3 regions of the Streptomyces sp. NPDC060184 genome follow, and region 1 is predicted to be linked to each of the others. Evidence: riboswitches for the same ligand, from Rfam matches in the RefSeq annotation. Region 1 holds a riboswitch; each other region holds the start of a gene.
The links. Region 1 has a riboswitch for cyclic di-AMP ahead of ACFWEE_RS12155 (M23 family metallopeptidase). Riboswitches for the same ligand answer to the same signal wherever they lie in the genome.
Positions count from the first base shown of each region.

Region 2: it holds a riboswitch for cyclic di-AMP, as region 1 does, so the genes downstream of both, ACFWEE_RS00065 (M23 family metallopeptidase) here and ACFWEE_RS12155 (M23 family metallopeptidase) in region 1, are expected to answer to the same signal.
Region 3: it holds a riboswitch for cyclic di-AMP, as region 1 does, so the genes downstream of both, ACFWEE_RS29630 (C40 family peptidase) here and ACFWEE_RS12155 (M23 family metallopeptidase) in region 1, are expected to answer to the same signal.

Region 1 is NZ_JBHWYX010000014.1:52,144-61,487, reverse strand. It holds gene ACFWEE_RS12170 (DNA topoisomerase (ATP-hydrolyzing) subunit A) at 1-472, opposite strand, end outside; gene ACFWEE_RS12165 (M16 family metallopeptidase) at 866-2,233, shown strand; gene ACFWEE_RS12160 (M16 family metallopeptidase) at 2,260-3,642, shown strand; cyclic di-AMP (ydaO/yuaA leader) riboswitch at 3,855-4,023, shown strand; gene ACFWEE_RS12155 (M23 family metallopeptidase) at 4,036-4,800, shown strand; gene ACFWEE_RS12150 (GntR family transcriptional regulator) at 5,075-5,770, shown strand; gene ACFWEE_RS12145 (HPr family phosphocarrier protein) at 5,939-6,220, opposite strand; gene ACFWEE_RS12140 (GNAT family N-acetyltransferase) at 6,734-9,344, shown strand, end outside.
Region 2 is NZ_JBHWYX010000001.1:18,301-27,644, forward strand. It holds gene ACFWEE_RS00055 (PrsW family intramembrane metalloprotease) at 1-985, shown strand, start outside; gene ACFWEE_RS00060 (aldo/keto reductase) at 993-1,940, opposite strand; gene ACFWEE_RS00065 (M23 family metallopeptidase) at 2,159-3,214, opposite strand; cyclic di-AMP (ydaO/yuaA leader) riboswitch at 3,226-3,378, opposite strand; gene ACFWEE_RS00070 (PP2C family protein-serine/threonine phosphatase) at 3,714-4,841, opposite strand; tRNA gene ACFWEE_RS00075 (tRNA-Met) at 5,366-5,439, opposite strand; gene ACFWEE_RS00080 (hypothetical protein) at 5,871-6,323, shown strand; gene ACFWEE_RS00085 (GntR family transcriptional regulator) at 6,428-7,189, opposite strand; gene ACFWEE_RS00090 (hypothetical protein) at 7,337-7,711, shown strand; gene ACFWEE_RS00095 (hypothetical protein) at 7,977-8,789, shown strand; gene hisC (histidinol-phosphate transaminase) at 8,972-9,344, shown strand, end outside.
Region 3 is NZ_JBHWYX010000061.1:22,445-31,788, forward strand. It holds gene ACFWEE_RS29610 (8-amino-7-oxononanoate synthase) at 1-479, shown strand, start outside; gene ACFWEE_RS29615 (DUF397 domain-containing protein) at 548-766, opposite strand; gene ACFWEE_RS29620 (helix-turn-helix domain-containing protein) at 808-1,677, opposite strand; gene ACFWEE_RS29625 (ATP-binding protein) at 1,906-2,337, shown strand; gene ACFWEE_RS29630 (C40 family peptidase) at 2,444-2,914, opposite strand; cyclic di-AMP (ydaO/yuaA leader) riboswitch at 2,943-3,021, opposite strand; gene ACFWEE_RS29635 (hypothetical protein) at 3,471-4,415, opposite strand; gene ACFWEE_RS29640 (hypothetical protein) at 4,514-4,822, opposite strand; gene ACFWEE_RS29645 (urease subunit gamma) at 5,349-5,651, shown strand; gene ACFWEE_RS29650 (urease subunit beta) at 5,660-5,971, shown strand; gene ACFWEE_RS29655 (urease subunit alpha) at 5,964-7,685, shown strand; gene ACFWEE_RS29660 (urease accessory protein UreF) at 7,699-8,361, shown strand; gene ureG (urease accessory protein UreG) at 8,444-9,121, shown strand; gene ACFWEE_RS29670 (urease accessory protein UreD) at 9,118-9,344, shown strand, end outside.

The DNA.
Region 1 (9,344 bases):
CCTGGAAGTCGACGGTGTCCTCGTCGATCGACTCCGTCATCAGGGACGTGGCGTCGGCCATGCGGCACTCGGTGTACCGCATGGCGGCCGGCGGGTCGTCGTTGCCGAGGGAGCCGAAGTTGCCGTGTCCGTCCACCAGCGGGAGCCGCATGGAGAACGGCTGCGCCATGCGCACCAGGGCGTCGTAGATCGACGCGTCACCGTGCGGGTGGAGCTTGCCCATGACTTCGCCGACCACGCGGGCGCACTTGACGTACCCGCGGTCGGGGCGCAGCCCCATCTCGTTCATCTGGGACACGATGCGGCGGTGCACGGGCTTCATGCCGTCGCGCGCGTCGGGCAGGGCCCGGGAGTAGATCACCGAGTACGCGTACTCGAGGAAGGAGCCCTGCATTTCGTCGACGACGTCGATGTCGAGGATCTTCTCCTCGAAGTCGTCCGGCGGCGGGGTTTTCGTGCTGCGGCGGGCCATCGCGGCTGCGACTCCTTCACAGATTCTGTCGGGCAACCTGAGGTTCTGACGCGGACCATTGTGGACCGCCCCGCCGACAGTGCCGACCTCGACCCGTCCCAAGCGGCCCGCCGGGACCCGCGGGGGCGCCCGTTCCCACGGGTTCCCCGGCCGTCGCCCACGCCGTGACGAAGCCCGTCACGGCGGTCGCGCGGGAGGCCGTACCGGAGCGCGGGACCATCCTTACGGACCGGCCCCGGCACGCGGGCGCCCGCACCGCGCGTCAACATCAGGCGTCAAGAACAAACCAACGAGCACAACATCGAAGGAACGGGAACTTCGCCAGGTACCCGTGCGCTTGCTTACAGTGGCAGGTCTGGCAGAAAGTCCAGTACCGCGATCGAAGGGACGTACATGCCCATGGGTCACACGGCCACCGCACAGGCCGGCTCCGGCGGCCTGACAGCGACCGAGCACCGTCTGGCCAATGGCCTGCGCGTGGTGCTCTCCGAGGACCATCTGACCCCGGTCGCCGCGGTCTGCCTCTGGTACGACGTCGGCTCCCGCCACGAGGTGGAGGGGCGGACCGGCCTCGCGCACCTCTTCGAGCACCTGATGTTCCAGGGATCGAAGCAGGTCAAGGGGAACGGCCACTTCGAGCTCGTCCAGGGCGCCGGCGGTTCGCTCAACGGCACGACGAGTTTCGAGCGCACCAACTACTTCGAGACCATGCCGACCCACCAGCTGGAGCTCGCGCTCTGGCTGGAGGCCGACCGGATGGGCTCGCTCCTCGCCGCGCTCGACGAGGAGTCGATGGAGAACCAGCGGGACGTCGTCAAGAACGAGCGCCGCCAGCGGTACGACAACGTCCCGTACGGCACCGCGTTCGAGCGGCTCACCGCCCTCGCCTACCCGGAGGGTCACCCGTACCACCACACGCCGATCGGCTCCATGGCCGACCTGGACGCGGCGACGCTGGAGGACGCGCGGACGTTCTTCCGTACGTACTACGCGCCCAACAACGCGGTGCTCTCGGTCGTCGGCGACATCGACCCCGAGGAGACCCTCGCCTGGATCGAGAAGTACTTCGGCTCCATCCCGTCCCACGACGGCAAGAAGCCCCCGCGCGACGGCTCGCTCCCCGGCACCATCGGCGGTCAGTTGCGCGAAGTGGTGCACGAGGAGGTCCCGGCCCGCGCGCTGATGGCCGCCTACCGGCTGCCGCACGACGGCACCCGCGAGGCGGACGCCGCCGACCTGGCCCTGACCGTGCTCGGCGGCGGCGAGTCCTCCCGGCTGCACAACCGGCTGGTGCGCCGTGACCGTACGGCGGTGGCCGCCGGGTTCGGGCTGCTGCGGCTGGCCGGCGCGCCCTCGCTGGGCTGGCTGGACGTCAAGACGTCCGGTGGCGTGGAGGTCGAGAGCATCGAGGCCGCGGTCGACGAGGAGCTGGCGCGGTTCGCCGCCGAGGGCCCCACGCCGGAGGAGATGGAACGCGCGCAGGCACAGTTGGAGCGCGAGTGGCTGGACCGTCTCGGCACGGTCGCCGGCCGCGCCGACGAACTCTGCCGCTTCGCCGTGCTGTTCGGCGACCCGCAGCTCGCGCTGACGGCCGTGGGGCGCGTCCTGGACATCACCGCCGACGAGGTGCGGAAGGTCGCCGCGGCCACGCTGCGTCCCGACAACCGTGCCGTGCTGGTCTACGAGCCGGTCGAACCGGCCGACGAGACCGGTGCCGAGGACGGCGCGGACACCGACGCCCACGAGGAGGCCGCCAAGTGAGCGACGCCACCGTGACTGGAGTATCCATGGACTTCCACCCGCAGCCCACCCCGGGTACCGCACGCCCCTGGGCCTTCCCGGCCCCCGAGCGCGGCACCCTGCCCAACGGGCTGACCGTGCTCCGCAGCCACCGCCCCGGCCAGCAGGTCGTCGCGGTCGAGATCCACCTCGAAGCGCCGCTCGACGCCGAGCCCGAGGGCTTGGACGGCGTCGCCACCATCATGGCGCGCGCCCTCTCCGAGGGGACCGACAAGCACAGCGCGGAGGAGTTCGCCGCCGAGCTGGAGCGCTGTGGCGCCACGCTCGACGCGCACGCCGACCACCCGGGCGTCCGGGTCTCGCTGGAGGTGCCCGCCTCCCGGCTGGCCAAGGCGCTCGGACTGGTCGCCGAGGCGCTGCGGGCCCCGGCCTTCGCGGACAGCGAGATCGAGCGGCTGGTGGGCAACCGCCTCGACGAGATCCCGCACGAGCAGGCCAACCCCGCGCGCCGTGCCGCCAAGCAGCTCTCCAAGGAGCTGTTCCCGGCCACCGCCCGGATGTCGCGCCCGCGTCTGGGCACCGAGGACACCGTGCGGCGGATCGACTCCGCCGCCGTGCGCGCCTTCTACGACGCCCACGTCCGCCCCGCCACCGCGGTCGCGGTCGTCGTCGGCGACCTCACCGGCATCGACCTGGACGCCCTGCTCGCCGACACCCTCGGCGACTGGTCGGGCGACGCCGGCAGCCCCCGCCCGGTGGCGCCGATCACCGCGGACGACACCGGCCGCGTGGTCATCGTGAACCGCCCGGGAGCCGTGCAGACGCAGCTGCTCATCGGCCGTATCGGCGCGGACCGGCACGACAGCGTGTGGCCCGCCCAGGTCCTCGGGACGTACTGCCTCGGCGGCACACTCACCTCGCGGCTCGACCGGGTGCTGCGTGAGGAGAAGGGCTACACCTACGGCGTACGCGCCTTCGCCCAGGTGCTCCGTTCCACGGCCGGCGGTGCGGACTCCGGCCCCGCCGGTGCGGCGATGCTGGCCATCAGCGGCTCGGTGGACACCGAGTCCACGGGCCCCGCGCTCGACGACCTCTGGAAGGTCCTGCGGACTCTCGCGGCGGACGGGCTGACCGACGCGGAGCGCGAGACCGCCGTGCAGAACCTCGTGGGGGTGGCCCCGCTCAAGTTCGAGACGGCCGCGTCCGTCGCGGCGACCCTCGCCGACCAGGTCGAGCAGCAGCTGCCCGACGACTTCCAGGCGCACCTGTACGCGCGGCTCGCCGAGACCGGCACCGTCGAGGCGACCGCCGCGGTGGTCAACGCCTTCCCGGTGGACCGGCTGGTGACGATCCTGGTGGGCGACGCGGCGCAGATCGCCGATCCCGTCCGTGCGCTCGGCATCGGCGAGGTGACGGTCGTGAACGGCTGACCGGCCGTCAACCACGGGCCGCGCACGTCCCGGCCGTGACCCCGGTGGGAGAGATCCCGCCGGGGTCGCGGTGTTTGTCCCCTTTGCCATGAAGCATGACTTTCTGCCCTGTGGGATGCGCTACAAAACCCCCTGTCCGTTTGGTGATCGAAAGCGCCGCGGCCTAGCGTCGATCCGGCTGTCCGTCGACTGTGTGCCGCACTCGCGGTGCCGGACAGTCATCGCCGAGTCCCCGTCAGGCGCGAGCCTGGGGAGCCGGGGACCCGTGAAGTCCCTGGGGTGAATCGGGCACCCGCGTCTCGTGAGAGGCGCGAACGCCCGTAGGAGACCTTCCTGCTCCGAACCCGTCAGCTAACCCGGTAGGCGAGAAGGAAGGAAAGGACCCGCTCCTCCATGGCGTTCACCCGTGCCACCGGGACGCATCGCGCCCCGGGCCGTCTGACGCGCTCCACCGCCAGGTTCGCCGGCGTCGCGGCGCTCGCCGCCACCGGCGTCGTCGGCTCGATGGCCTCCCCGGCCCTCGCCGCCGACTCCACCGTCCCGTCGCCCGGTACGACCGGCCTCATCGGGGCCGTGGTGCTCGGCGACTCCATCGCGGACCGGATAGCCGACCAGGCGGCGGCCCAGCAGCGCGGCGCGGAGGCCAGGGCGAAGGCCGCGGCGAAGGCGAAGGCCGAAGCAGCCGCACGGGCGAGGGAGGCACGCGAGGAGAAGGCGCGCGCCGCCCGCGCCGCCGAGCGCGCCCGCCTGAACTCCTTCCACCTGCCCATCGCGGGCTCCTACGTCAGCACCGGCTACCAGTCGAGCGGTTCGCTCTGGTCCTCCGGCAGCCACTCGGGCGTCGACTTCCACGCCGCCACCGGCACCCCCGTCCTCGCCGTGGGCGCGGGGACCGTCGTGGAGGCCGGCTGGGGCGGCGCGTACGGCAACAACATCGTGCTGCGGATGACGGACGGCACGTACACCCAGTACGGCCACCTCTCCTCCCTCGGCGTCTTCGTCGGCCAGCACGTCTCCTCCGGGGAGCGGATCGGCCTCTCCGGCGCCACCGGCAACGCGACCGGCCCGCACCTGCACTTCGAGGCGCGCACCGGCCCGGAGTACGGCACCGACATGGACCCCGTGGCGTATCTGCGGGCCCGCGGCCTCACCGTCTGAGCCCCGCCGCCGCACCGTCCCGGCCCGGTGTACCGCCGCCCGTCCCGCGGTACCGCCGTACGGGAGCGGTCGCGCACCCTCCTGATCGTCCCGACGCCCCGGCCCGTGCCGGGGCTTCGGCATATCACCCGAAACCCCTACGGCCGCCCGCTCCGCAGGCAAAAGATATGTGCGAATTCCGGTACGCCATCGGAAATTCACTCAGATTGCAATAGAGTCACGGTGCAGGCTTCGATCGGCCGCGTTTCGCGGGGATTAAGGCGGAGGTTCGGACATGCGCATTCCCGCGCACTCGGTATGCACGGCAATCCGTGACGACATCGTCTCGGGCGTCTACGAACGCGGCAGCCGCCTCACCGAGGAGCTTCTGGCGCGGCGCTACGGCGTCTCCCGCGTGCCCGTGCGCGAAGCGCTGCGGACCCTGGAGTCGGAGGGGTTCGTGGTCACGCGCCGACACGCCGGCGCCTGCGTCGCGGAACCGACGGAGCAGGAGGCGGCCGACCTCCTGGAGGTGAAGCTCCTGCTGGAACCGCTGGGTGCGGCCCGGGCCGCGCAGCGCCGCACCGAGGCGCACCTCAAGGTCCTGCGCGGACTGGTCAAGCTGGGGCAGGAGCGGGCCCGCCGGGGCGAGGGGGAGGACTTGCGCTCGCTGGGCGGCTGGTTCCACGAGACGCTCGCCCAGGCTTCCGGCAGTCCCGGTCTCATCGCCCTGCTGACCCAGCTCCGGCACAAGATCGCCTGGATGTACGCCGTCGAACAGCCGGTCCGCCCCGTCGAGTCGTGGGCCGAACACGGCGCCCTGGTGGACGCGGTGGCCCGGGGGGACGCGGAGCGGGCCAGGGGTCTGGCCGCCCAGCACGCGGAACGCTCGCTGGCCGCGCACCGGCCGCGGCGCCCGGCGCGGGCGGTGAAGCAGTCCCGGGTGAGCACTTTGCAACATCCCGTAAACACCTCGGGTGCCCGTCATTAACAATCGCGCCGTATACAAATAGCAGAGCGAATTGCAGCCGCTTTCTCGTGCTGTCGGAATTCCAGTCCTCACGGCTGCCCGGGAAATGACTGAGCCGCCCCGTCCATGAGGAGCGGTGCGGCCCGGTCGAGCGGGGAATTCCGTCGCGGAGTCCGGCGGAAGGGGGATTCAGACTGTTTCGGGAAGCTCGTCGAGCCCCTCGGTGACCAGCTTGGCCAGTCGGTCCAGCGCGGCGTCCGCGCCCTCCGCCTCGGAGGCGAGCACGATCTCCTCGCCGCCTTCCACGCCCAGCCCGAGAACCGCGAGCATCGACGCGGCGTTGACCGGGCTGCCGTCGGCCTTGGCGATCGTCACCGGGACCCCGGAGGCCGTGGTGGCGCGGACGAAGATGGAAGCGGGGCGGGCGTGCAGGCCTTCGGCCCATCCGACGTTGACGCGGCGCTCAACCATGGTTCTGCCCTTCGTGAATCTGCGATGTCCTGACCGGTAATTGATTTGTCTAGACCATTGTGTCATGGGGGCGTGGACCTGCGTACCCTCCCGGCGGCGGAGCCGCCCGGTGGGCTTCCCAGCCTGCCCCGGCACCGAATCCGCCGCGACCCGGGCCCCCGGCCGCGCGGATGCCCGTACGGCCCGGGACGCTCACCCCGGACGGCAGTCCCGAGGTCGGCCGAAAGGTGACCGCCCGACCGGTCGAACCATGTCCGTACGGCGGTCGGGCGGTGACCGGACGGTCCGTCGGACGGTGACCGGACGGGTATCCGGCCCCCGGCCGGACGGGCAGCCCGACGGGCAGCGGCGGGGCCTGTCGTACGGGCAGTGGCAGGGCCGGTCGCGCGGGCGGTCGCGGGGACACCGCGCCCGCGGCGGTACGGGCGGGCGGCCGTCCGGACGACGCGCCGAGCGCGCGGGGCGGCCCGCGCGGACCCTTCCCGGAGTGCGGGACCGCCGTAGGCTTTGCCCATGCAGCCCACGCCGGAACAGAGTCCGCATCACGCGTACCCCGACCACTGGGAGGCGGACGTGGTGCTGCGGGACGGCGGCACCGCCCGGATCGGGCCCATCACCCCGGACGACGCCGGACGGCTGGTCAGCTTCTTCGAGCAGGTCTCCGACGAGTCGAAGTTCTACCGCTTCTTCGCCCCCTACCCCCGTCTCTCCGACCGGGACGTCCACCGCTTCACCCACCACGACTACGTCGACCGGGTGGGGCTGGCCGCCACGGTGGGAGGGGAGTTCATCGCCACCGTCCGCTACGACCGGATCGACGACCGGGGCCGGCCCGCATCAGCGCCCGCCGACGAGGCCGAGGTCGCCTTCCTCGTGCAGGACGCCCACCAGGGCCGTGGTGTCGCCTCCGTGCTGCTCGAACACATCGCCGCGGTCGCCAGGGAGCGGGGCATCCGGCGGTTCGCCGCCGAGGTGCTGCCCGCCAACACGAAGATGATCAAGGTCTTCCGGGACGCCGGCTACACCCAGCAGCGGAGCTTCGAGGACGGCGCGGTCCACCTCACGCTCGACATCGAACCCACCGCGGAATCGCTCGCCGTGCAGCGCGCCCGCGAACAGCGCGCCGAAGCCCGCTCCGTCCAGCGGCTGCTGTCCCCCGCCTCGGTGGCCGTGGTCGGCACCGGCCGCGCCCCGGGCGGCGTGGGGCGGACCGTGCTCCGCAACCTCCGGCACTCCGGCTTCACCGGGCGCCTGTACGCCGTCAACCACGCCTTCGCCCCCGATCAGGACAGCGTCGACGGGGCCCCCGCGCACCGCTCGGTGGGCTCCATCGGTGAACCGGTCGACCTCGCGGTCATCGCCGTCCCCGCCGAACGGGTCCCCGAAGCCGTCGCGGACTGCGGGGAGCACGGGGTGCGGGGCCTGGTCGTCCTCTCCGCCGACTACGCCGAGCGGGGAGCCGAGGGCCGCGAGCGCCAGCGCGCACTGCTGCGCCAGGCGCGTTCCTACGGCATGCGGCTCATCGGACCGAACGCCTTCGGCGTCATCAACACCTCCGGCGCCGTCCGGATGAACGCCTCGCTCGCCCCCGAATCGCCCGCGCCCGGCCGCATCGGCCTCTTCACCCAGTCCGGCGCCATCGGCATCGCGCTCCTCTCCGGACTCCACCGGCGCGGCGCCGCGCTCTCCACCTTCATCTCGGCCGGGAACCGCGCCGACATCTCCGGCAACGACTTCCTCCAGTACTGGTTCGACGACCCCGACACCGACGTCGCCCTGCTCTACCTGGAATCAATCGGCAACCCGCGCAAGTTCACCCGGCTCGCCCGCCGCACCGCCGCCGTGAAACCGGTCGTGGTGGTCAAGGGCGCCCGGCACAGCGGCGCCACCCCGCCCGGCCACGCCGTGCCCGTCAGCCGCATCCCCGACGCCACGGTCTCCGCCCTGATGCGGCAGGCGGGCGTGATCCTGGTGGACACGGTGACCGAGATGATCGACGCCGCCCTCCTCCTCGCCGACCAGCCGCTGCCCGCGGGCCCCCGTGTGGCGATCCTCGGCAACTCGGAGTCGCTCGGGCTGCTCACGTACGACGCCTGCCTCACGGAGGGACTGCGGCCCCGGCCGCCCCGGGACCTGACCACGGCGGCCGGGCCCGCGGACTTCCGCGAAGCCCTGGCCGAGGCGCTCGCCGACCCGGCGTGCGACGCGGTGATCGTGACCGCGATCCCCCTGGTCGGGGGAGAGGGCGAGCTGCAGAGCGGCGACGGCGAGGTGCTGGCGGCAGCCCTGCACGAGGCCGTGGCGGCCCGGACCGCCGGACCGGCCAAGCCGGTGGCCGTCGTCCACCTGGAGATCGGCGGACTCGCCCAGGCGCTGGCGGCCACGGCGGGCACCCGCCCGCACGCGGCGTCGCCCGAGGGCGACGGGACCCCCGGCCGCCCTGGACCGGACACGCGCGGGGCGGCGGCTCCGTCCGGTCCGGCGTCCGGTCCGGCAGCGACGCGCCCACCCGCCCGCGACGACGCACCCGCCTCCGCGCCACCGCCCTCCGCCGCCGGACCGGCCGCGGAACCGGGGGTCCACACGCCCGCCCCCACCGGCCGCATCCCCGCCTACCCGGCCGCCGAAAGGGCCGTCCGCGCGCTGAGCGAATCGGTCAAGTACGCCCAGTGGCGCCGCCAGGCCGCCGCGCCGGGCAGGGTGCCCGAATTCCTCGACGACACGATCGACGAGCCCGGCACCGCCGCGCTCATCGACGCGCTGCTCGGCCCGGACCCCGATCCACGCGGCCGGCCGCTCGGCCACGACGAGGCCCGTGAGCTGCTGGGCCGCTACGGCATCGGCGTACGGGCGACGCTCCCCGCCCCCGACGCGGACGCCGCCGTGGCCGCCGCCGCCCAGCTCGGCTGGCCGGTCGCCCTCAAGACCACCGCACCCCATCTGCGCCACCGCGCCGACCTGGGCGGCGTCCGGCTGGACCTCGCCGGGGAGGACGCGCTGCGCCGGGCGTACGGCGAACTCACCGAACTCCTCGGCAAGCCCGCCGAACTCCAGCCCGTCGTGCAGTCCATGGCGCCCCGGGGCGTCGACACCGTGGTGCGGGCCGCGATCGACGCCACCGCCG
Region 2 (9,344 bases), on a different contig from region 1:
GGCGGCGGGCTTCACCGCGACCGGGTTCGCGTTCAGCGAGAACATCCTCTATCTCGGCAGTGCCTTCGGCGAGGACCGGCAGCTGGGGACGGTGGGAATCGCCTCGGTGACGGTCGGCACCTTCTTCGTGCGGATCGTCCTGTCGCCCTTCGCGCACCCGGTGTTCACCACACTCACGGGCATCGGCTTCGGCCTGGCCGCCGCCGGGCGGCTCCGCAGGGCCGGCCGGATCGCGCTGCCGGTGCTGGGGCTGCTGCTGGCGATGGGCATGCACGCCCTGTGGAACGGTTCGGCGACCTGGCGTCCGTACGGCTTCTACCTGGTCTACGGCGTCTTCATGATGCCCGTGTTCGGGCTGCTGACCTGGCTGGCGATCTGGTCGCGCAGACGGGAACTGCGGACGCTCACCGCCGAGTTCCCGGCGTACGCGGTGGCCGGCTGGCTCACTCCGGCCGAGCCGCTCGCGCTGGGCTCGATGCGTGCCCGGGGCATGGCGCGCGACCTGGCGCGGCACTGGCACGGGGCGTCGGACCGGGCCAGGGGCCGGGCGGCGGCCCGTGCCGTCGCGGAGTACGAGTCGTTCGCGACCTCGCTGGCCGCGCTGCGGCGGGACGCCCGGCGCGGTGCGGTGGGCGCCGACTTCGCGGCGCGCGAACAGGAGTTGCTGCACCACCTGTGGGAGCGCCGCGAGGTCGCCGCCCCCGCGCTGAGCCAGGCGGCCCGCAGCGTGTTCCGCCCCGCCGTCCACCGCCCGGTGCCCGTCCCGTACGGCGCCGGAGCCCACACGGCGCATGGCGCACATGGTGCGCACGCGGGACACCGGGCGCACGGAGCCCACGCGGCGCACGGGGCCCACGCGGCCCGGGGGTACGCGCCCCCGGCCCCCGCCCCCGCCCCGGCCCCGGCCCCGGCCCCGGCCAACGAACAGCCGCCTCCGCACCGGCAGTACGGCGGGCACAACCCCTATCTGCATCCGCCGCAGTAAGGCGTGCTCAGGCGGAGGCTTCGGTGAGCCGGTCCAGTTCCTCGTCGGTCAGCGCGAGGTCGGCGACCGCGAGCAGCGCGGGGAGCTGTTCGGGCGTGCGCGCCGAGGCGATCGGTGCCACGACCGTGGGGCGGGACGCGAGCCAGGCCAGCGCGACGGTGGCGATCTCGGCCCCGTGCGCCTCGGCGACGGCGTCGAGCGCGCTCAGCACCTTCCGCCCCCGCTCGGAGTCCAGGTGCGCGCCGGCCTTCTCGGCGCGGGCGCTCTCCACCCGGGTACCGGGGCGGTACTTGCCGGTGAGGAAGCCGGATGCCAGCGCGGAGTACGGGACCGCGCCGAGACCGGTCTCGGCGGCGAGGTCCTGCGCGGGACCCTCGTAGGTGGCGCGGGAGACCAGGTTGTAGTGCGGCTGGAGGGCGACGTAACGGGCCAGTCCCTCGCGCTCGGAGAACGCGAGGGAGGCGCGCAGGCGCTCGGGGCTGATGTTGGAGGCGCCGATCTCGCGGACCTTGCCCTCCTTCACCAGCTGGTCGAGGGTGGTGACGATCTCCTCCACCGGGACGCTCTCGTCGTCGTAGTGCGTGTAGTAGAGGTCGATGTAGTCGGTGTCGAGGCGCCGCAGCGACTCCTCCACCGCGCGCCTGACGGTGGCGGGTGCGAGCCCCCGGTACTCGGGGTGGGCACCGGCCTTGGTGGCGACGACGACGTCCGCGCGGTTGCCGCGGGACTTGAGCCACGCGCCGATGAGCGTCTCGGACTCGCCGCCCTGATTGCCGGGGGCCCAGGCCGAGTACGCGTCGGCGGTGTCGACGAAGTTGCCGCCGGCCGCGGTGTAGGCGTCGAGGACCGCGAAGGACTGCGCCTCGTCGGCGGTCCAGCCGAAGACGTTGCCGCCGAGGGCGAGGGGGAAGACCTCGGCACCGGCCGTGCCGAGCTTGCGGAGAGATGAAGTCATGAACGGTTCAACGGACCGGACGGAGGCCCGTATTCCGGTACAGCTCCGCTCGTGATCCCGGTACGGCTCCGATCGTGGCCGGCCCCGCCGGAGGCGCGCTCCTCGCGGGTACGCGGCGTCCGTGCTCCGGGGGGAGGGAGAACCGGCAGCCCTGACGTCCTGGGGGGGGGAAGAGCGGCAGGGCTGCCGGGGTTCGGTGGGCTCGGGGACGCGGAGCGTCAGACCGCGAGGCCCTTGTCGGTCAGCCAGGCCATCGGGTCGATGCCGGTGCCGTCCGGGGTGTGGACTTCGAGGTGGAGGTGCGGGCCGGTGACGTTGCCGGTGGCTCCGACGCGGCCGATGGTGTCGCCGGTGCTGACCTGCTGGCCGACGACCACGTCCATGGAGGACTGGTGGCAGTACCAGATCTCCGTACCGTCGTCGAGCTCCAGGACCGTGCGGTACCCGTACGAGCCCGACCAGCCCGCGGACTTGACCGTTCCGCCGTGCACGGCCTTGACCGGGGTGCCGGTCGGCGCGGCGAAGTCGAGCCCGGTGTGCTGCCCGGAGGCCCACATCGTGCCGGCCTCGCCGAAGGTGGAGGTGATCGTGTACGAGGAGGTGGGGAGCGCGTAACTGGCGGCGAGCTTGGCGAGCCTCTCGGCCTCGGCCTTCTTCGCCGCGGCCTCCTCGGCCGCCTTCTTCTCCGCGGCGGCCTTCGCCTCCGCCTCGCCCTGCTGCTTCTTCGCCTCGGTGGCGGCCTTGGTGGCTGCCGCCGCTTCCTCGGCCGCCTTCGCGTCCGCGTCGGCGGCGGACCGCTGCTGCTCGGCCTGCTGGAGGATGCGGGCGCGCAGGGCCTCACCCGCGTCGGTGGCACCCTGCTCGGTCTCGGCCGTGGTGAGCCCGGCCGTGGTGAACGGCGCGGCCGACACCACCGGCTCGGGGGTGTCGTCGGACTCGACCGCGGTGATCAGAGCGCCCAGCCCGGGGACGGACTTGGCATCCGGAAGGTTGTCCGCGAGCGAATCGGGAAGAGAGATGGAGACCGGCGGCTTGCTCTGCGCGGTGGCCATGCCGCCCGCACCGACAGCCGCGATGACGCCGACCCCGAGGACGGTGGAACTACGCGCGAGACCGCGCTGCTTGGCCACACGGTGCCGGCCGCGTACGGGGCGGAGGGAATCCTCGGTGGGGTTCCATTCCTCCCACGCCTTGTCGGAGTCGCCGGGGGAACCGAAACCGTCGAGCGTGGCAGAAGGTGACGGGGCTTCGGGGGCAGGCTGGTTGGACGCCACGGAGGCGCACTCCTTTCCTTCCTTCTCGCCTACCGGGTTAGCTGACGGGTTCGGAGCAGGAAGGTCTCCTACGGGCGCCTGACGTCTCCGAGGAGACACAGGTGTCCGATTCACCCCAAGAAGTGGTTCCCCGGTTCCCTTGCGGAATTCGGCGCTCGCGCACGGCGCCGTCTCTGACGACGGCTGGGACGACCGCGCTGCGTTATCGAACGTTAATAGACAGACGGCTCCGATTCCAAGCTGTTCCCCTTGATCATTCCCACTTCGGGGCGGGATTTACCAGGGCATATCACCACTCATCAGGGCGACTTACGGACAGCCGGAGCGCCCCCGCTTTTCTGACGGTGTGTCATATGTTATCGAGCGGCACCGCTCTGCTACGGACCGTCGCCGCGTCCGCCCGACGGGCCGGGGCGCACCCCGGGAAAACCACGGGAGGGGTCGGGAGAACCACGGGCCGGCTCGGGGAAGCCCCGGGGCGACGGCCGGCGGGCCCGCGTCAGCCGTTCCCGCGGCCCACGATCGGCACGGTGGTCCGGCGCTCCGGCTGGTCCTCCGCCGGCCGGGCGACCGCCAGCAGCGCCAGGTCGTCCGTCGAGCGGCCACCGGTGTGCAGCCGGACGTCGTCGGTGAGCGCCGTCAGCAGCTCGTCGGGGCCGGGGAAGATCCGCCCGCGCAGCCGCTCCGCCGGGTCGTAGAACACACCCGCCCGGTCGCGCGCCTCGGAAAGCCCGTCCGTGTAGGTCAACAGCGTCGCGCCCGGCGGGAGTTCCCACTCGTCCACCCGGTCCGGCCAGGCGCCCAGCGCCATGCCGAGGGGCAGCGCGGGCATGCTCGGCCGCAGCACGTCCAGCGCCCCTCCGGCATGGAGCAGCAGGGGCTCGGGGTGCCCCCGGTTGACGATCCGCAAGGTCGCCGAGCCCTCCGGGACCTCGGCGAGCACCGCGGTGACGAACCCCTCCACCGGGTCCAGCCCGCCGCGCCGCGCGGCGTCCCTGGCCAGGGCACGTTCCAGCCGCTGCGCCACCCCCTCCAGCGTCTCCTCCTGCTCGGCGGCCTCCCGGAAGGCGCCGATGATCACCGCCACCGCCTCGACCGCGTCGAGCCCCTTGCCGCGTACGTCACCGAGCACGAGGCGTACGCCGTACGGGGTGTCCGCGACGGCGAAGAGGTCGCCGCCGACGTACTCGTCCGCCTGCGCCGCCTCGTAGCGCGCGGCGACATGGAGCCCGCCGACCCGGTCGGCGGGGACGGGCAGCACCGCGCGCATGGCCGTCTCCGCGATGATCCGGGCCGAGGCGAGCTGCTCGTTGCCGCGCCGTACGACCCCGTTGATGACGAGCGCGAGCACGGCCGCGGTGAAGACGGTGAGCGTCTCGATGACGGGGACGATCTGCCCGATGGTGCCCACGTACACCCGCATCGCGATGACGGCGGCGAGCGAGGCGACACCGATCCGGATGGTTCCGGCCCGGGAGGCGAACGGCGCGGCGATCAGGGGGGCGGCGACGAACAGGGGCACCGCCGTGAAGCGGGGCGGTGAGGCGATGTCGAAGACGAGTCCGCCGGCGATGAGCAGGGCAGGCAGCATCCGCACGAAACGCCGGGCGCCCACACCCCCGGCCATCCAGCCATGCTCGTACAGCGGTTTCCCCACCTCTGCGCTTCTCCTGCCCTGTCCCGCCACGGCTGCGGAACCTACCGCGCCCTGCCCAGGCTGGCCCGAACCGCGCCGCGCGGCGACCCCTCGTCGTCCATAGGGGGGAGCGCACGACTCCCTTTCGAGCGCCCCCCAGCGCCGGTGTACGCCGGGTGGTCAGGACCGGCGAGGCGACGAGTTCCGCGCACGGCGACCCCGGCGCCGCGCACGGAAGCGGCGGAGCGGCTGCCCCGGACGTCCGGGCGCACGTCCACACGTTCGGCCGGACGGCACGGACCGCGCAGGCGTGCGAGACATTTCCTGGATGGACCAGTTCATGCCCGGTCCGGCAGATCGTTACGCCCGGGGACCGCGTCCACGACCGCACACGGGGACCACACCCGGATCGCTTCCACGCCCGCACCCGGGTGCGAGCGGGCGACGAGCCGCGCACGCACACACGGAAACGACTCGGGCCCGGCACGCTGTGCGTGCCGGGCCCGGGCCTTCAGTAGCGGGGACAGGATTTGAACCTGCGACCTCTGGGTTATGAGCCCAGCGAGCTACCGAGCTGCTCCACCCCGCGTCGGTGAACACAACTCTACGCCATCCTGAACGGACTCTTGACCACCCCGGCGTACGGCCGTCCGGGAAGCCGGCCCGCACCGCCTCCTCGGCACGCGCGCCGACAGGAACGCACCGGGACCCGGAAGGAACACGGAGGACCGGCAATCACCCGCCGGTCAGGGTGCGTTCCTCCCGCAGGCGCATGAGCGCCACACCATCGCGGCCACAGAGCACCCCAGTTGGGCCCAAAGCGTGGCAGTTCATGGCTCAACGACGCTTTTACGGCAGGTAGTTGCCACGCGTGCTCTTCTGGCCAAGGATATGGCTGCATCCCCCAGAACCGGCGGGCTGCCCGTGAGGACGCGTACCCCCGAGGCGGCGGTTTCGCCCTGCCCCGGCACCGGCCGCGCCCCCGGTCCCGCATCGCAGCCCCTCCTGGAGGACTCCGCCATGACCACCTCTGCCACTCCCGCCCCTTCCGCCCCCTCGGACACATCGCTCGGGGCCCGGGTGCGCACCTCGGCGGCGAGCGCGATCATCGGCGGTCTCGCCGGTGCCGTGATGAGCGCGGTGGTGGTCTACTTCCTCATCGGCATGCCGGACGGCGAGGGCACCAACGCACTGAACAACGCGATATCCGGTCTGATCAGCGGCTTCCTGGCGGGCTTCATCGGCCTGATGATCCACCAGGGCAAGGCGGCGTCGGCGGCCCGGGCGGCGGCGGCCGAAGCCGCCGCGCGGGCCGACGTGACGGCCGACGTGACGGCCGACGTGGCGGCCGGTGCGGCGAGACCGACAGCTGCCGCCGAGGCAGTCACCACCGAACCGGTCACCACCGAGGCAGTCACCACCGGGGCGACCACGACCGGGTCGGCCGAGGCCAAGGCCCCGACCGTCGCCTGACCACCCTGGAGCACGAAGCACCCTGGAGCACGAAGCACGCCGCCCCCGCCCGGCCATACGGCCCGGCGGGGGCGGCGTCACGTCCGGGCCCGCACGGACAGCCCCTACTCGCGCTGCTCGACGGCGATCTCGTACGCGATCTCCCACCGCACGTCCGGCACCACGATGTCCGCGGTCTCGACCGGGCGGCCGTCACTGTCGTAGAAGGTGCGCTCCAACTCGGTGATCAGACCGCCGATGCTGATGCCGAGGAGGTTTGCCTGCTCCTGATTGGCGCGGGCCGGACGCGGGATCTCGACGGCGCGTACGACGCGGACGCCGATCGACCGCATCCGTTCGACCACACCGATCCCGGCGTGCGGGCCCATCTCGGGAAGCACGACCGGGGTGTCCCCGGTGATCGCCATCGGTTCCCAGCTCCGGGAGAGCTGAACGGGCAGCCCCTCCATGAGGAACTCGTAGTCCGTGACGACGCAGAGGTCACCGGGCTCGATGCCCAGCCGCTCCGCGATGCGCTCGGGCGCGGGCGTGCGGGCGGCGGAGCGCGACTCCCATGTCCCCTCGTGGTCCTGGGCGTTGAGAACGGCACGGAAGAACGAGGGACTGTGGCGTTCGGGGCTCTTGGTACGGATCATGCGCCCGCGCTCACGCGGCCGGCGGACGTACGTGCCGGACCCGGCGCGGCCTTCGAGGATGCCCTCGATGGTGAGCCGCTCCATGGCACGCTGCGCGACGGATGCGCCGACCTCGTACTCCTTGGCGATCCGGGCACGGCTGGGCAGCTTGTCGCCCACGGCCCATTCGCCCGACCGAATGCGGTCACGGAGGGCGTCGGCCACCTGAAGGTAAGGGGTGTCGCGAGGCATATGCACAGCTCCCAGCCGTGGAAGTCGGACATTGACAAAGCTAACCCATCAGGTCGAAGCTGAATATTCAGCATCACGAAACGTGATGACCTCATCCAGGGGAGAGCCATGCCCTCCGTGCCGCCGCGCGTTGTTGCCCTTGCGGGCATGCTCGCCGCCGCGACCGGCGCCGAGCCGCAGGTGACCGAGACGCCCGGCGCGTTCCGGGTCGACGCCGCCCTCCCCTCCCCGCTGAGCAGCGCCATCCACAGCACGATCCTCATGACGCTGGCGCACGGCGACCGCTTCGGCCACGAGGCCGGCGCCGACGGCATCGCCCGGGTGTGGGCCGAGATCGACCACCCCGCTCCGAGACCAAGGAGATCCGACATGCCAGAACCGGCCGGGAACCCCGCCCCCGGAGACGCGGAGTACCGCACCCTGATCACGCACACCTCCGAGTGCGCGGCCTGCCGCTCGGACCGGGCCGAGTGCGAGATCGCCGCCCGGCTGAGCCGCGCGTGGCGGGCGGCCCGCCAGTGATCCCCCGCATCTGCGTCGACTGCGACCGGGCCATCACGGGTCCTGCCGTGATCACGGCGCAGGGCCACTCGGCCTCGGGCGCCCGCCCCGACGCCTACGCCCACCCACCCGGCTCCCCGGATTGCCGGCCCCCGGCCCGCAGCCGAGGCCACCGCATCAGGAAGGCGCTCGCGCACAGCGCTCACACAGATACATAGGCTGGCCGGAGCGGTAGGGGTGCCGCATCGGGTCGCACACCACCGCTCCACGTCATCCGGAGTCCGTCTTGCCTCGCCGCGCCCTCTTCCTCACCTTCGCCTGCGCCGCCCTGCTCGCGGGAGGATGCGGTACGTCCACGCCGACGGACGGGACGCGCGCGGCGGAGAGCCGGTCCCCCTCGCCGAGCGCGAGCGCCGATCCCACACGAACCGTCCTGGCCGCCGTCGACGCGACCCGCCGCACGACGGCACACACCGCGCACCGCACGGAGTTGGGCACGGGAGGGGAAGCGACGTACACCCTCTCCGGCGCGGGCACGTACGACTTCACCCACCACCGGGGCACCACGGACGTCAGCGTGGGTTCGGTGGCCCGGTTCGAAGAGGTCTTCACCGACGAGAAGGTCTACATGCGGGGCTCCGCGGGGGCGGAGACGCTGGAATGGACGGCCGTCGACCGGTCCGCCATCGAGGCCCAGCACATGCTGCGGTCGCCCGCGAACGACCCGGAGTACACGCTCGAACAGGCAGCCATGGCAACGGACTTCGACATGTCCGGCACGGAGAAGGTGGGTTCCGCTCCGGCCACCCACTACCGCGGCCGACTCCCCTACGCGGCGCTGACACTGAGGATGGCGAAGGAGCCGCTGGAGACCGCGGAGAAGCTGCGCGACCTGCTGGACGGCGAGATCTTCGTGCCCGTCGACGTGTGGGTGGACAGGCAGGGACGGGCGGTCCGGATACGGATGACCCTCCAGATGGGGACCGCCGGGTCGTCCGTCAGCACCTTGACCTTCACCGACCTGGGACGTCCCGTCGAGGTCACGGTCCCGCACGCCGAAGTGGAGGTCGGGAGCGACGAGATGGGCATGCTCGGCTGACGGACCGGCGCGCCCGCCCGGCCACCGGTGGCGGACGGCGGCGGCAGGGAACACCGCGCGGGCCGGCGGACGGGAGGAACGGCAGGGAACACCGTGCCGGCCGGCGCCGGGACCTTGAGCGGGTCGGAAGAATAACGGATCATGGCCGCTCATCGCAGTCGTGGATCGAGGAGGACGTCCAAGTGGGCGAGCGGGAACCCAGAACGAGGCCGGATCTCGAACTCATACCCGCCTACCGGCCGGGCCGCTCGGTGAGTTCCTCCGGTCAGAAGCACGAGCGCACCTACAAACTCTCCTCCAACGAGAACCCGTTCCCGCCGCTCCCCGGCGTGGTGGAACGGGCGGTAGCGGCCTCGGCCGGCATCAACCGCTACCCCGACGCGGCGTGCGGGGACCTCGTCCGGCAGCTCGCCAAATACCTCGACGTGCCGGAGACCCACATCGCGACCGGCACCGGCTCGGTGGGGGTCACCCAGCAGCTGCTCCAGGCGACGGCCCAGCCCGGGGACGAAGTCCTCTTCGCCTGGCGGTCGTTCGAGGCGTACCCGGTGCTCA
Region 3 (9,344 bases), on a different contig from region 1:
TGGCCACGCTCACCCTCTCCAAGTCCCTGGGCAGCCAGGGCGGCGCGATCCTGGGACCCGCGTCGGTGATCCGTCATCTCGTCAACACGGCCCGTACGTTCATCTTCGACACCGGGCTGGCACCCGCCTCCGCCGGGGCCGCGCTCGCGAGCCTCGCGGTGCTGCGCAGGGAGCCGGAACGCGCCGTCCGGGTGCGCGAGGTCGCCACCCGGATGTACGAGCGGCTGACTGCGGAGGGGCTGAGTGCGGCCCGCCCGGACGCCGCCGTCGTCTCCGTGCGGGCGCCTTCCCCCGAGTCGGCGGTCCGCTGGGCGGCGGACTGCCGGGAGGCCGGCCTCGCGGTGGGATGCTTCCGCCCGCCGTCGGTCCCGGACGGCGTCTCGCGCCTGCGGCTCACCGCCCGGGCCGACCTGACGGACGACCGCGTCGACACCGCCCTGGACACGATCGTCCGTACGGCTCCGAGGGGCACCGCCTGACCGGAGAGCGGAGGCCCGCCCGGGGCGCCGCGGCCGGTGCGCTCGCGGCGGTCCCGGGTCCGGTGCGCTCAGCCCCGCGCCCCGTCCGTGCCGGGGTCCTGGAGACCGGACACGAACGCGCTCCAGGCGGGTGCGGAGAAGGACAGACGGGCCCGGTCCACGTCCTTGGAATCGCGCACGGAGAGCAGGGTCGGTCCGACTACCGCCGTCTCCACGCAGTTGTTCATACCGGTGCTGCGACTGCTGCGGCGCCACGGGACGGCGGGCGGTGCCGGGCGTTCGGGCATGGTGCTCCTTCGGGTCGGTGGACGCTGCCGGGCCGACGGCGCTACGCGCGGCCCGCGTCCTGGCGGCCGATCGCCGTGATGAGGTCCCGCGACCGCTCGGGCGAGAGTGCGCGTTCCCGCATGGTGCGGAAGGCGGAACCGTACGCCTCCAGATCTTCTTTCCGCTCCAGATAGTGACTACGCGTCAAGTGGTCGAGAACGACCACATCCAGAGCCGAAGTTGTCGGAAAAGAGAAGATGACGAAGGGGCCGGTCAGTCCGACGTACCCACCGGCGCTGAACGGAACCAACTGGATCTCCACGTGCGGAAGTTCCGACATGTGCGCGAGATGGTCGAGCTGGGCGCGCATCACGCGCCGCCCGCCCACCTCGCGCCGCAGCACCGCCTCGTCGAGCACGGCGGTGAGCCGGAGCGGGGCCTCGCACCGCAGCACCGACTGGCGGGCGAGCCGTACCTCGACCAGGGCGTCCAGATGGTCCCCCGCTATGCCGTCCAGTGCGGACTCGGTGACCGACCGCGCGTAGTCGGCGGTCTGGAGCAGTCCGGGGACCACCGAGGTCTCCAGCGTCCTCGCGGTCTCGGCCTGCGCCTCCAGAGCGATGAAGTCGCGGTACTGCGGCGGAATGACGCCCCGGTAGGCGTGCCACCAGCCCGTGTCCCGGCCGTCCGCCGACCCGGCCAGTGCCGAGAGGAGGGTGCGCAGTTCGGGATCGACGACGGCGTACGCGTCGAGCAGCCGGCCGACGTCGGCCGGGGACACGCCGCTCGCGCCCGTCTCGATCCTGCTCACCTTCGACTGGTGCCAGCCGAGCAGCGAGGCCGCCTGTTGGCTGGTGAGTCCCGACGAGTGGCGCAGACTCCTCAGCTCTTCCCCGAGTTTGCGACGGCGCACGACGGGGCCGTTGCCCATTCCGGTCTCCTTCCGCCGGGCGCGGCACGGCCGACCGCTCCGTCGGCCGACCTGGAAGCCAGTGTGCCGAATGTTCGAGCTCCGGTGAGCCGGAGTTCACCGCATTGAGCGATAGATATATGCATATCTCGGCAGATCGTGCTTGCGCGGGGTCCGGCGGTGGCACTCTGGCGCCAGGCACAATCCGGGCCGATAGGGGTCGGCCGGGCGGAAAGGGACGGCGTCGCCATGGCAGATCATCAGGAAGCACATGTCACCCTGCCGAGCGATCCGGTGTCGGTGTCCGCGGCCCGCAGACACGTGGCCCGCGTACTCGCGGAGTGGGGCATGCGCGACGACACGGAGGACACCGGGACGATCCTGCTGATCGTCTCGGAGCTCGCGACCAACGCGGTCCTGCACACACTCGGCCAGTCGCCCACGTTCACGGTGCGGCTGGTGCTCGACCGGGACGAGGAACTGAGGCTGGAGGTGACGGACAGCCACCCCCGGTGGCCCAGAAGGCTGCCCCCGGCCGTACAACGGGACAACGGGCGCGGCCTGGCGATCATCCGGGTCCTGGCCAGGGAGTGCGGCGGCCGGTTCGGCGTCACTCCGACCGAGGACGGCGGCAAGACCGTGTGGGTCGTGCTGCCGTGGTCCGTACCGGTGCGGGGCTGACGCCGCACCCGGCCCGGACGGGGCGGCCGTGCGACCCGGCGGGGTCGTCGCGCGTCGCCGCGTCCGGGCCGGGCGCCGCACACCGGCGGCACGGGCCCGGTGTACGTCAGCGCACCCGTCCGTACCAGACCCGCTTCGTCCAGATCCGCTCCAGCCGCACCACGGCACCGGTCTTCGGGGAGTGCCAGATCTTGCCGTTTCCGGCGTAGATGCCCACGTGGTACACGCTGCGACCGCTGTGGAAGAAGACCAGGTCGCCCCTCCTGCGCTGCGAGGAGGTGATGTGGCGCGTCTTGTTGTACTGCTGCTGCGCCGTGCGGGGCAGCTTCTTGCCGACCCGCTTGAACGAGTAGAGCGTCAGCCCGGAGCAGTCGAACCGCCGGGGGCCGGTGGCGCCCCACTGATAGGGGGAGCCCTTCTTGGACGCGGCGACCCGGAGCGCCTTCGTCGACTGGGCGGCGGCCTCGGCGTCGGAGACCAGGCCGGGGGCCAGCATGGTCGAGCTGAGGGCCAGAGTGAGGACCGAGGCCGTACCGGCCCGGGTGAGCAGAGACGGGACATGAACCTGCGCAGTCATGCGCAACCCTTCGTCAGCCGCCTGTGAAAGATGACCTGTCGGGTTCGGGCTGGCGAAGTCGCCCGGCCGCATGTCGCGGCTTCACCCCGAGGGACGGCCGGTTGCCCGGTCGGCCCGTAGTGCTCGGGTCCTCCACTCCTGCCGATCCACTCCTGTCGACCCGTCATCCGCTCGGCGGCAGGACTCGGCGTCCGCGCGGACCGCCCCGTCGGGGTGGCGGGGGCTTGTCGTCCCAGGGATCTTGACCCAGGCCGTGCGGGATTTTCGAGGTGGCAGAGGAGGTGAGGACGGTCGGCCGACGTTGCGCCGGGAGAGTGGGGGAGCGTCCGGCGCGGCCGGGGGCGCGCACCCCGGGCGCCTCCACCGCGGCTGCGCAGTGCGGTACTTGGGGCACGGGGAGGGCACCGGGGAGCGCAAATCGGGAGGGAGGCCCGGCGGGCCGAAACCCTGCGCCGAACGGGCGGAAAATCGGAAATTCATCACGGGCGTGTCGCCGGAAGCGGAGAAACGGCTCCGGTCCGGCCCGGATCCCGTGCGGGGTCGCCGTCGCCGAGTCCTACGGGGTCCTCCGGCGGATCGGGTGGCCGTCCGGGCCGGCGGTGAGCCAGGACCCGTCCCCGAGCGGCTGGATGTCGTAGGGATTCTCGCCGTGTGCGTCGAAGACGCCTCGGACCTCGCCGGTCCGCGCGTCGACGCGGGTGTGGCGGAACCACTCCTCCATGTCCTCGGTCTCGCCGACGACGGTGACGACGACGGTGTCCGGGTCCAGGTAGCCGCCGCTCCACTCCACGAAGACCTCGTCCGGATCGTGCCCGAGGGCCTCGACGGAGAGGGAGAACGTCACTTCGCCGCCGGGGTACGCGTGGACGGCCATGTCGGTCTGGGAGTGGTCGACCGTCATGAAGTGCCGCCCGTCCGGCGACAGACCGATGAGAACCCTGTCGTCCCAGGGATAGCGGAAGAGGTTCATCCGCCCACCCGACACCGACGCCCGGTGGATGACCGATCCGTCCTGTCCCTCGCCCACGTCGAGGAGGACTTCGCCGCTCGCCCGGTGCGCGAGCTGGGTACCACCGTGCCCGACCGTGTCCAGATCCGCCTGCCCGAGTACCGCTCCGGTTCCCGCGTCCAGGGCGACCCACTGGTCCGGGCGGTCGCGCCCGGCCATGGCGTCGGGCCGGTAGACCCAGACCGTGAGTCCGTCGGACGAGAGGGCGCAGCCGGGGCGGTGCCCGAACCGCTCGTCCGACTCGGGTTCGAACTCCGACCGCCAGAGTTCGGTCCCCGCGGCCGTTACGCAGACGGCAGCGCTCAGAGTCGTGTAGAAGACCTGATGAAGGCCGGTGGGAGCGGTGTGCTCGACGACCTCGTCCCCGGCCGACGGCCGGAAGACCCTGGCGGGCGACAGAGCACCCCAGGCGTCGGCGGTCGGCTCGTAGGCGCATATGTCCCCGCCGACGAGCCGGGTGAGGGGCCGCAGGGGCCCGGTGGAGCGATTCATGTTCAGGAGCGTACGGAACATGATCGGCCGACATCGCCGTGGCCGGGGCCGGGGCCGAGGCGGGGGCGCCGGTCGCCTTCCGGCGCGGACCGGGCCCGTCAACTCGCTCTCCCGGGCGGTACGGAGACCCGCCCCGCCCGCCGCTCCCCGTCCAGCGCGCGCAGCGCCCGGGCCAGCGTGGCCGCGTGGATCCGGTCCTCGCCGCGCTCGTGCATCAGCGCCAAGGCGTCCCGCAGTGTCGCGGCGTGCGAGGCCAGCGCCTGGGCGGCCCGCAGCGCCGCGTAGGTGTCGCTGCCCCGGGCCGGGTTGATCCGGCCCACCTGGTCGAGGACGGCGAGGTAACGGTCGATGAACTCGGCCTCCGCGTGGGTCAGTGCGGGCAGGGACGGCAACTCCGGCGGCAGCATGGGGACTCACCTCGTGGGGCGCTGTGGCGGGTACGCGGTGCGGTGCTCCCCGACGCGGCCGGACGGGCCGTGAGCGCGGTGGTTGCGGCGTCGAGGACGAAGGGGTCACGGCCGATGTCACCGGCGATGCCGTCGGCGACCCGCCCGACGGCCGCCCCCCACCGGTCCGGGCAGGGCGGGCTGCTGGATTACTACCCGTGCGACCGCCGGACCATGTCGGCCCCCGGACGCCCCCGGGCCGGTACGCGGTGCGCGCCCCGGCCCGGTGCGCGCCGTATACGAGGCGAGGAGGGTGCGGGCAGGCCGGCGGGACCGTTCCGGGGACGGTCCGGCCCGCCGGGGCCGTGCCCCCGTACCGGACGGTGTCGCCACGTGACCGGCCCAGTTAACGCGACGGAAAAACTTCCGCCCTAACGTGCGGTGTCTGGCCGGTGTGCCCGCATCGGCGGGCGACGAGCTGTCGTCGTCCGAGGCGGCTCCGCCGCGTCCAGGGACCCGACCGGGCGCGAGACGATGAGGTGGAAGCGTGCAACTCACCCCGCACGAGCAGGAGCGCCTGCTCATCCATGTGGCCGCCGACGTCGCCGGGAGACGCCGGGCGCGCGGGCTCCGGCTCAACCACCCGGAGGCGGTCGCGCTGATCACGTCGCACATCCTGGAGGGCGCGCGCGACGGGCGGACCGTCGCCGAACTCATGGCGTCCGGACGGAAGGTGCTCACCCGCGCCGACGTCATGGACGGCATCCCCGAGATGATCCACGACGTCCAGGTGGAGGCCACCTTCCCGGACGGCACCAAACTCGTCACCGTCCACGATCCGATCGTCTGAGGGGCGCCGTGATTCCCGGAGAGATCCTGTACGCGGACGGGGCCGTGCCGATCAACGAGGGCCGGCCGGTCACCCGGATCACCGTCCTCAACGCGGCCGACCGCCCCGTCCAGGTCGGCTCGCACTACCACTTCGCCGAGGCCAATCCCGGCCTCGACTTCGACCGGGGGGCCGCCCACGGCCTGCGGCTGAACATCGCCGCCGGGACGGCCGTGCGCTTCGAGCCCGGCATCCCCGTGGACGTCGAACTCGTCCCGCTCGCAGGCGCCCGCGTCGTCCCCGGCCTGCGTGGCGAAACCGGAGGTGCCCTCGATGGCTGAACTCGACCGTGCCGTCTACGCCGACCTGTTCGGCCCCACCACCGGCGACCGCATCCGGCTCGCCGACACCTCCCTGCTCGTGGAGATCGAGGAGGACCGCTCGGGCGGCCCCGGACGGGCCGGCGACGAGGCGGTGTTCGGCGGCGGCAAGGTGATCCGGGAGTCCATGGGACAGGCCCGCACCAGCCGCGCCGAGGGCGCCCCCGACACGGTCATCACCGGTGCGGTCGTCATCGACCACTGGGGGATCGTCAAGGCGGACGTCGGCATCCGCGACGGGCGCATCACCGGCATCGGCAAGGCCGGAAATCCCGACACCATGGACGGCGTCCACCCCGGGCTCGTCATCGGGCCCGAGACGGAGATCATCGCGGGGAACGGCAAGATCCTCACGGCGGGTGCCATCGACGCGCACGTCCACTTCATCTCGCCGACCCTGGTGGACCAGGCGCTGTCGTCCGGGATCACCACCCTCGTCGGCGGCGGAACCGGGCCCGCCGAGGGCACCAAGGCGACCACCGTCACCCCCGGCTCCTGGCACCTCGCCCGGATGTTCGCGTCGCTGGAGGCGTACCCCGTCAACATCGGGCTCCTCGGCAAGGGCAACACCATGTCCCACGAGGCCATGCGCGCCCAACTGCGCGGCGGTGCGCTCGGGTTCAAGATCCACGAGGACTGGGGGGCGACGCCCGCCGTCATCGACGCCTGCCTGCGGGTCTGCGAGGAGAGCGGCGCCCAGCTCGCCATCCACACGGACACCCTCAACGAGGCCGGTTTCGTGGCGGACACCCTCGCCGCCATCGCGGGCCGCACGATCCACGCGTACCACACCGAGGGGGCCGGAGGCGGGCACGCGCCCGACATCATCACCGTCGTCTCGGAGCCGTACGTCCTGCCCAGCTCCACCAACCCGACCCGCCCGCACACCGTCAACACCATCGAGGAACACCTCGACATGCTGATGGTCTGCCACCACCTCAACCCGGCCGTTCCCGAGGACCTCGCGTTCGCCGAGTCCCGTATCCGGCCCTCCACCATCGCCGCCGAGGACATCCTGCACGACCTCGGCGCCATCTCGATCATCTCCTCCGACTCCCAGGCCATGGGGCGGATCGGCGAGGTCGTCCTGCGTACCTGGCAGACCGCGCACGTCATGAAGGCGCGCCGGGGCGCACTCCCCGGCGACGGTGCGGCCGACAACCACCGGGTGCGTCGCTATGTCGCCAAGTACACGATCAACCCGGCGGTGGCGCAGGGGCTCGACCGCGAGATCGGCTCGGTCGAGACCGGCAAGCTCGCCGACCTCGTCCTCTGGGACCCCGCCTTCTTCGGGGTGAAGCCCCAACTGGTCATCAAGGGAGGGCAGATCGCGTACGCGCAGATGGGCGACGCCAACGCGTCCATCCCGACACCCCAACCGGTCCTGCCGAGGCCGATGTTCGGTGCCACCGGCAGGGCTCCCGCCTCCAACTCCTTCAACTTCGTCTCGGCGGCGGCGATCGAGGACGGTCTGCCCGAACGCCTCGGACTCGGCAAGCGGTTCGTGCCGATCGCCGGCACCCGGGGCGTCACCAAGGCGGACATGCGGGAGAACGACGCTCTGCCCCGCGTCGAGGTCGACCCGGACAGCTTCGCCGTGACGATCGACGGAGACCTCGTCGAACCCGCACCGGCCAGGGAACTGCCCATGGCCCAGCGTTACTTCCTCTTCTGATCGGGCGGGACCCATGTCACGCGCAGCCCTGCTCGTCCTCGCCGACGGCCGGTTCCCCGCCGGAGGCCATGCCCACTCCGGCGGGGCCGAACCGGCCGTCACGGCGGGACGCGTCCGCGACGCGGGCGACCTCGCCGACTTCTGCCGGGGCCGTCTGCACACCACCGGGCTCACCGCCGCCGCGCTCGCCGCGGCGGCGGCCCTGGGCCACGACCCGCTCGCCCTCGACGAGGCGGCGGACGCCCGTACGCCCTCACCCGCCCTGCGGGCCACCGCCCGCAAGCTCGGCCGCCAGCTGATGAGGGCGGCCAGGTCCACCTGGCCGAGCCCGGCCCTGGACGCGCTCGCGACCGCCCGGCCCCGCGGCGCCCACCAGCCCGTCGTCCTCGGACTCACCGCGGCCTCGGCCGGCCTGACCCCCGAGGACGCCGCGTACTGCGCCGCGTACGAAGCGGTCGGCGGGCCCGCCACCGCCGTCGTCCGGCTGCTCTCGCTCGACCCCTTCGAGGCCACCGCCGTCCTCGCCCGGCTCGCCCCCGAACTCGACCGCGTCGCCGAACGGGCCACCGTGGCCGCCCGGCAGGGCATCGACGCCCTGCCCGCCGCCTCCGCCCCGCTGCTCGACATCGCCGCCGAGACCCATGCCACGTGGCCGGTCCGCCTCTTCGCCTCGTGACGCACTCCCCGGGTGATGTCCGGCCCTGATCCGCCGGACATCACCCAGCGCCCACGCACCCCACGCCCCCAGGAGCCGCACCATGCATCTCGACCACTCGCACGACGGACCCGCCGCGGTCGGCGCGGACGCCGCACGGCCGGACGGCACGCGCCGCGCCCTGCGCATCGGACTGGGCGGACCGGTCGGTTCCGGCAAGACCGCCACCGTCGCCGCCCTCTGCCGGACCCTGCGCGACCAGTTCTCCATCGCCGTGGTCACCAACGACATCTACACCCGTGAGGATGCGGAGTTCCTGCTCCGCAATGCGGTCCTCCCGCCCGAGCGCATCCAGGCCGTCGAAACCGGCGCCTGTCCCCACACCGCCATCCGCGACGACATCTCCGCCAACCTCGAAGCGGTCGAGGACCTGGAGGACAGCGTCGGCCCGCTCGACCTCATCCTGGTCGAGTCGGGCGGCGACAACCTCACCGCCACCTTCTCCAAGGGGCTCGTCGACGCCCAGGTGTTCGTCATCGACGTGGCCGGCGGCGACGACATCCCGCGCAAGGGGGGACCCGGCGTGACCACCGCCGACCTGCTCGTCGTCAACAAGACGGACCTCGCCCCGTACGTCGGTTCCGACCTGGGCCGGATGGCCGAGGACGCCGCCAAGCAGCGTGGCGAACTGCCCGTCGTCTTCACCTCGTTGACCTCCGCCGACGGAGTCGCCCCGGTGGCCGGCTGGGTGCGCTCACAGCTCGCCGCCTGGTCCTCGTGAGCGTCACCGCGACCGCCCGCGTCCGCGCCGTCGCGGACGGGCGGGGCGCCACCGCGCTGCCGGTGCTGGAGAGCGAGGGCCCCCTCGCGCTCCGCCGGACCCGCGCCCCCGCCCCGTACGCGGGGGTCACGGTCGTCGGCGCCATGAGCGCACCCCTCGGCGGCGACCGCCTCGCCGTCGAGGTGGAGGCCGGGGACGGGGCACGGCTCACCGTCGGCGCCGC